3 regions of the Devosia sp. CN2-171 genome follow, and region 2 is predicted to be linked to each of the others. Evidence: predicted binding sites of a transcription regulator. Region 2 holds the regulator's gene; each other region holds the start of a gene.
What was found. The regulator LexA, encoded in region 2, represses DNA repair genes until DNA is damaged. The targets are predictions, from matches to a motif close to TGTTCNNNNTGTGTTCNG.
Positions count from the first base shown of each region.

Region 1: ACOYW5_RS10705 (DNA recombination protein RmuC) is a predicted target of LexA. The motif match lies at 1,173-1,190, and genes of this name have one in related genera.
Region 3: ACOYW5_RS15185 (ImuA family protein) is a predicted target of LexA. The motif match lies at 905-922, and genes of this name have one in related genera.

Region 1 is NZ_CP186479.1:2,166,561-2,168,824, reverse strand. Features, by position in the region: gene ACOYW5_RS10705 (DNA recombination protein RmuC) at 1-1,144, opposite strand, end outside; gene def (peptide deformylase) at 1,294-1,815, shown strand; gene fmt (methionyl-tRNA formyltransferase) at 1,955-2,264, shown strand, end outside.
Region 2 is NZ_CP186479.1:707,623-709,886, forward strand. Features, by position in the region: gene glp (gephyrin-like molybdotransferase Glp) at 1-592, shown strand, start outside; gene lexA (transcriptional repressor LexA) at 696-1,415, shown strand; gene ACOYW5_RS03655 (2-dehydro-3-deoxygalactonokinase) at 1,708-2,264, shown strand, end outside.
Region 3 is NZ_CP186479.1:3,064,594-3,066,857, reverse strand. Features, by position in the region: gene ACOYW5_RS15200 (hypothetical protein) at 1-46, shown strand, start outside; gene ACOYW5_RS15195 (heavy metal-binding domain-containing protein) at 43-357, opposite strand; gene ACOYW5_RS15190 (TerB family tellurite resistance protein) at 363-794, opposite strand; gene ACOYW5_RS15185 (ImuA family protein) at 947-1,780, shown strand; gene ACOYW5_RS15180 (Y-family DNA polymerase) at 1,665-2,264, shown strand, end outside.

The DNA of each region.
Region 1 (2,264 bases), 1.5 Mb from region 2:
CTTCGTCGAACTCCATCGCCTCGATCCGCTCGCCGCGGCGCATGACCTTGTTCGAGGAGGTGACGATATCGCCGATATCGTTGCTGGCCTGCGTGAAGTGGGTCTGGAGCTTCCTGACGCGCTCGTCCAGCCGGCCGACATCGCCGAGCAGCGCCCGCACCTCGGTCTGGATGCGATAGGCTTCCTCGCGCATCCGCACGTCGCGCAACAGCGCCTGCACCACCTGGATCGATAACATCAGGATCGAGGGCGAGACGATCACTACCCGCGCCTTAAGTGCGCGCTGCACGACGTCTTCGAAATGTTCGTGGAGATCGGCAAAGATCGATTCCGACGGCACAAACAGGAAGGCCGTATCCGCTGTCTCGCCAGCGATCAGGTACTTTTCCGAGATCGCCTTGATGTGGACGCCCATGTCGTTGCGGAAGCCACTGGCAGCAAAGCGAGGATCCTCGCCCTCGGCAGCGGCGGTGAAACGCTGCCAGCTCTCGAGCGGGAATTTTGCGTCGATCACCAGCGATGGCGCATTGTTGGGCATATAGACCAGCGCATCGGGCCGGCTGCCGTTCGAGAGCGTCGCCTGGAAGGCGTAGGCGTTCTGCGCCAGCCCGTCGCCGAGGATGGCTTCCATCCGGCCCTGGCCGAACGCACCGCGCGTCTGCTTGTTGGCAAGGATCGACTGCAGCGAGACGACGTTCTGGCTCAACTGCGCGATGTTGGACTGCGCCCGGTCGATGACCGCCAGCCGCTCCTGCAGCTTGGCGAGGCTCTCGTTGGTCTTGGTGCTGCTCTCGCTCATGGCCGCGCCGATGCGCTGGCCCTGGCTGTCGAGCCGGTCGTTGACGAGGCGCGCGAGGTCGGAGGTGCGCGAGCCGAAGATCTCGCTCATCGTCTGCATGCGTCCGGTCATTTCGGACTGGATGCGGATCATGTCGGCCAGGTGCCGCTCGTTCTCGGCCGATTTGAGTCGGAGCGCCTCGGCTTCCTCGGCGCGCTGACGTGCCTCTTCTGCCCGCTGCCGCGACTGGCGCACGACGACGACGAGCAGTGCCACGAGCAGCGCCGTGAACAGCCCGGCCGCCGCGTAGGCGGCAATCTCGAGGGTGACGGGAAAGTCGGCGACGACGAAAAGCACACGATCCATCGCCGTAGCTTACACGATTCGCCGCCCTTGTTCCCGCATTGTTCACGCTTGCCGCAATTATGCTTGCGAAGGCGTAAACCGGCTGGCCGTTGACCCGCGGGCCGGAAATACCATATTCAGCGGCATCCCCGATTGAGGACCGAACGTTCATGGCCAAGCGCCCTATCCTTATCCTGCCCGACGAGCGCCTGCGCGCCATTGCGGAGCCGATCGCCCAGATCGACGATGAGGTGAAGCAACTCGCCAAGGATATGCTCGAGACCATGTATGACGCGCCGGGCATCGGCCTCGCCGCGCCGCAGGTCGGCGAGCTGCGCCGTATCGTGGTAATGGACCTTGCCCCAGAAGGCGAGACGCCCGATCCCATCGTGATGGTTAACCCCGAAATCCTGAAGTACTCGGACGAAACCGTCGTGACCGAAGAGGGGTGCCTTTCGATTCCGGAGCTCTACTACGACGTCGAGCGCCCGGCCGAAGTCACGGTTCGCTACACCGATCTCGATGGCAAGGTCATCGAGCGCGATGCCAAGGACCGCCTCGCCATCTGCATCCAGCATGAGCTCGATCATCTCGACGGCGTGCTCTACATCGACTACCTGAGCCGCCTGAAGCGCGACCGGGTGCTGAAGAAGTTCCAGAAGGCCGAGCGGCTGAGCAAGAAGGCGAGCTGAGCCCCCCAATCCGCGATGTCATTCCGGCGCAAGCCGGAATCCATCTTGAGGTGGCGCTGCCACCATCCAGGGGTTATGGGACCATCTCATGATGGACCCCGGCCTTCGCCGGGGTGACCCGGTGCAGGATAGCCGATCGATGCGCATCATCTTCATGGGCACGCCCGAGTTCGCGGTGCCCACCCTCACCGAGATCGTCTCGACCGGCCATGAGGTCGTTGCCGTCTATACGCGGGCCCCCAAGCCGGCGGGGCGCGGGCAGGCCGAGCGCAAGTCGCCCGTGCATGAGGCCGCCGAAGGTTTCGGCATTCCGGTATTCACGCCGCGTTCCCTCAGGCAATCGCCGGAGCAGGAGGTGTTCGCCTCGCTCGACGCCGATGTTGCGGTGGTGGTGGCCTACGGCCTGATCCTGCCCAAGCCGATCCTAGACGCGCCGCGTCTCGGCTGCC
Region 2 (2,264 bases):
GTTCTCGCCCTATGCCGAGGAGATCGTGGACCTCGGCATCGTGCCGGACGGGAAGGACAAGATCGACGCGGCCCTGCTCGGCGCATTCGACAGCGGCGTCGACGTGCTGGTGACCACCGGCGGGGCGAGCGTCGGTGACCGCGACTATGTGCAGGACGTGCTGCGCGACCTGGGCGTCGAGCTGGATTTCTGGAAGCTCAGGATGCGGCCGGGCAAGCCCCTGATGTTCGGGACGCGCGGGCGAACGCTGGTGTTCGGGCTGCCGGGCAACCCGGTTTCGGCGCTCGTGACCGCGACGATCATCCTCAAGCCGATGCTGCGGGCACTGACGGGGCACATCGACCCGTTCTGGCCGCGGATCGGTGTGCCGACCCTGCTCGGACTGCCCGCTAACGGCCCGCGCCGGCATTTCATGCGTGCCAATCTCAGCCGCAACGACATCGGCTACATGCAGGTGACGCCAATCTTCGAGACCGATTCCAGCCATTCGACCTCGCTGGCGCTGGCCGACGCGCTGATCGTCGTGCCCGAGGATTCGCCGGGCGTGCCGCCGGGCGAGATCGTCGACGTGATCCCGCTGAACTGGGGCTGATCGCCTTCGCGCTAACGCGATCTTTACCGCGATGTTGCAGAACATAACTGGAACGGATACAACTACGTTCAGTCTTTGTTCCGATTCTGCTCACGGGGCCGCCATGCTGACGCGCAAGCAACACGAACTTCTGATGTTCATTCACGAGCGGATGAAAGAGTCCGGTATTCCGCCATCCTTCGATGAGATGAAGGATGCGCTCGACCTGCGCAGTAAATCGGGCATTCACCGCCTGATCACGGCGCTCGAGGAGCGCGGCTTCATCCGCCGGTTGCCCAACCGGGCGCGGGCGCTGGAAGTAATCAAGCTGCCGGACTCGATGAACCCCTCGCTCGGCGGCCGCAAGGCGCGGTTCGAGCCGTCGGTCATCGAGGGCAATCTCGGCAAGGTATCGACGCCCCCTTCCCGCTCGGCCGCGGTGACATCGGTCAGCGACTATCGCGCGGTGACCATCCCGGTGATGGGCCGGATCGCAGCCGGTACGCCGATCGAGGCTATTCAGACACACAGCCACACCATCATGGTACCGCCAGAGATGCTTGGGCCAGGCGAACATTTCGCGCTCGAAGTGCGCGGCGACTCAATGATCGATGCCGGAATTTTTGACGGCGACACGGTGCTGATCAAGAAGCAGGACGCGGCCTCGACGGGCGAGATCGTCGTGGCGCTTGTCGATGACGAGGAAGCAACGCTGAAGCGGCTGCGCCGGCGCGGCAATTCGGTGGCTCTCGAGGCCGCCAACCCGGCTTACGAGACGCGCATCTTCCCGCCCGACCGGGTGAAGGTGCAGGGCCGCCTCGTCGGCCTGCTGCGCAAGTACTGAGTTTCGACCCCACCGCCAATCGGGTCACTGGGCCGGCTGACGCCGGCCCTTTTTCTTTGAGTGTGGGCAGGTTGTGGGACATTTTGCCTTTGGCGGGCGCGACAAAGACGTAGGAGCACTTTGTCGCGCTTTCGAACCGGAAAAGTCTGCAACTTTTCCTGAAAACGCTTTAGGGTCCGCGCCGCCGCCTGGGGCACATTTTTCTCGGTACCATACTAAGCGAGTGGATGAGCTTCCCGATTGTGCGCCATGAGGGCGCGCCGGCGAAATATCGCCTGCAAGGGAGAGGGTATTGTCTGGTCAAGTCGAGTGGGTCGCGGTCGATTGGGGGACATCCAATCTGCGCGCCTGGGGAATTGATTCCGACGGTGAGATCGCTTTCGCGCGCTCGTCGCCGGATGGCATGGGACGGCTGAGCCGGGAGCAGTATCCCGATGTGCTGACGGGCCTGCTTCAGGGCGTCGCCGACGAGGTCAGCGAAGTGTTGATCTGTGGCATGGCCGGGGCGCGGCAGGGCTGGATGGAGGCGCCGTATCTCGACGCACCGGCCGAGCTCGGCAATCTCGCTGCCGGTGCCGTGTCGCCGGACATGCCGGGCGAACTCGATCCGCGCATCCTGCCGGGCGTGTGCCTCAGGGATGTCGGCGCGGAAGATGTGATGCGCGGCGAAGAGACCCAGTTGCTCGGGCTCTCGGCGCTCGTTCCCGGCTTCTCCGGCCTTGTGGTCATGCCGGGCACGCACAGCAAGTGGGCGCTGCTCGACGGGACGCGGCTGACGCGCTTTTCGAGCGCCATGACCGGGGAAGTGTTCGAGCTGTTGCGAACCCATTCGGTGCTGCGGCACTCGCT
Region 3 (2,264 bases), 2.3 Mb from region 2:
GGACGAGCCGGAATATGTCGGGAAGTTCGAGGCCTGGGAGCGTTAGAAGCGCACCGCTGTCCCTGACACCGACACCATTAGCATCGAGCCGCCCTGCCCGACCACCTCGTAGTCGATATCGACCGCGACCACTGCATCGGCGCCAAGTCCGGCTTCAGCCCTGAGGTCGTCGAAAGCCGTGTGGCGCGCGTCGCGCAGCGCACTCTCATAGGCGCCGGCCCGGCCGCCGACGATGTCGCGGATGCCGGCAAACAGATCGCGGAAAATGTTCGCCCCGACGATCACCTCGCCGGTGACGATGCCGAGATATTCACGGATCGGCCGACCCTCGAGCGTAGGCGTCGTGGAAATGACGATCATGCTCAGGCTCGTGCCATCTGGCTGCGGAGAACCGTGCGATCGCGCGAGGAGACGCCGATCAGCTCGGCGATGCGCCACACCATGTTATCCTCGAGCTCGTGGTTGCGGCTGTCGGCGAACACGACCTGCCACATCATCCGGATGATCTCGAGCTTCTCGCTGTTTTCGAGCGAGGAAAGTGCCGAGGTGAAGCGGTAGAAATCGACCGATTCCTGGTCCTGCCGGGTCGCCTCCTCCACCAGCTTGCGGACTTCGGTTTCGTTGAGGCCGTAATTGTCCATCAGCGTGCCTTCGAGCGCATCCCGCTCGGCCTCGCTTACCTGCCCGTCGATGGCGGCGAGATGGACGAGAAGCGCGGCGACGGCGAGTTTGGGCTCCATGCTCAGCATGGTCGCGTCCGGGCGGGTGAAGATGGAACGGAGGGCGTCGAACATTGGCATCCTCGAATTGGGTCGCGCGGAAGATAAGGGCTGCTGACCCATCGCGAAAGGGCTGAGGCCATCGCCTCGCGGATTCGTTTGCTTGACTCCCGGCCAGACTCTGGTGTTCTCTATTTGTTCTCAATCGGAACAGCCAGGAGGCTCCCGTGGGCCTCGCCAGACCCGACCTCGAAGCGCTTCGCGCCAAGATTGCCGCTCTCGAAAACCGGCCGCTCCTCGTTGGAGACGCGGTGACCGAACTCGGCCAGCGTGAGCCTATCGAGGGCGATGCAGCGCTGCTTTCGCCACCCGCCGGTGTGCTGCACGAGGTTTTTGCCGACGAGCAGCGCAACGGCGGCAGCACGCTGGGCTTTGCCCTGGGACTGGCACGCGGCTTGCTGCGCGGCAATCGCCAGGCCCTCATCTACCTGCAGCTCGCCTCCGAAGCGCAGGATCTGGGTCTCCCCTATGGCATCGGGCTCCAGGGTTTTGGCATAGATCCGTCCCAAGTCGTCATCGGCCGCATCGAAACCCTCAATGAGCTGTTCTGGGCCATCGAGGAGGCGATCGCCTGCCGAGCGGTCGCCGGCATCGTCACCGACATCATGGGTCACCCCAAGGCGCTCGATTTCACCGTCTCGCGCCGGCTGAGCCTCCGCGCCGCAGCGGCTGGCACCTCGGTCTTCATCCTCCGCTATGGCCGGGAGCGCGAGGCGAGCTCGGCAAAGCTGCGCTGGCGCGTTTCGCCTCACCTCAGCGCCGAAGAGCAGTTCGATCCGCAATCGCCCGGGCCGCCGCGTTTCGAGATCGAGATCGAAAAGCGGCGGCTGGGCAACAAGACCCAGCGCGCCGAAGGCAAGCGGATGATCGTGGACTGGACTGAAAATGGCTTCGTACCTTTCGAGCCCTGGAAGCGACCGGCAACTCGGCCTCATCGCACCGCGCCGCTTCCTCGCGCTTTCACTCCCGCTCTGGGCGACCGACTGTCTGAAGCGAGCTGACCCGAGCCTCGGGACCTCACGGCGACCGCTCGCCCTATGGGAGAAGCAGCAGGGCGCCATGCGCCTCGCCGCCATCGATGCGGCCGCGAGCAGGGCCGGGCTGAGCGTCGGCCAGAACCTCTCCGATGCCCGCGCCCTCGTGCCTGAACTCGAACTGCGCGAGATCGACCACAGCTTCATTACGCATGTCTTTGCCGATTTCGCCGACTGGCACTCCAATGCCAGCCCGATCGTGGCCGTGCTTCCCAACATCGCCCCCTTCGGCGATCTGGTGATGGACATTACCGGCGTCGACCATCTGTTCGGCGGCGAGGAGAAGATGCTGGCCCAGTTGCTCGGGCGCCTGCGCGTCCTCGGCTATACCGTCATCGGCGCCATTGCCGACACTATAGGCGCGGCTTGGGCGGCAGCGCATTTTTCCCCCGGGATCCTGCCGTCCGGCACGCTCGAGGATGCACTCGCCCATTTGCCGGTCGGGGCGCTG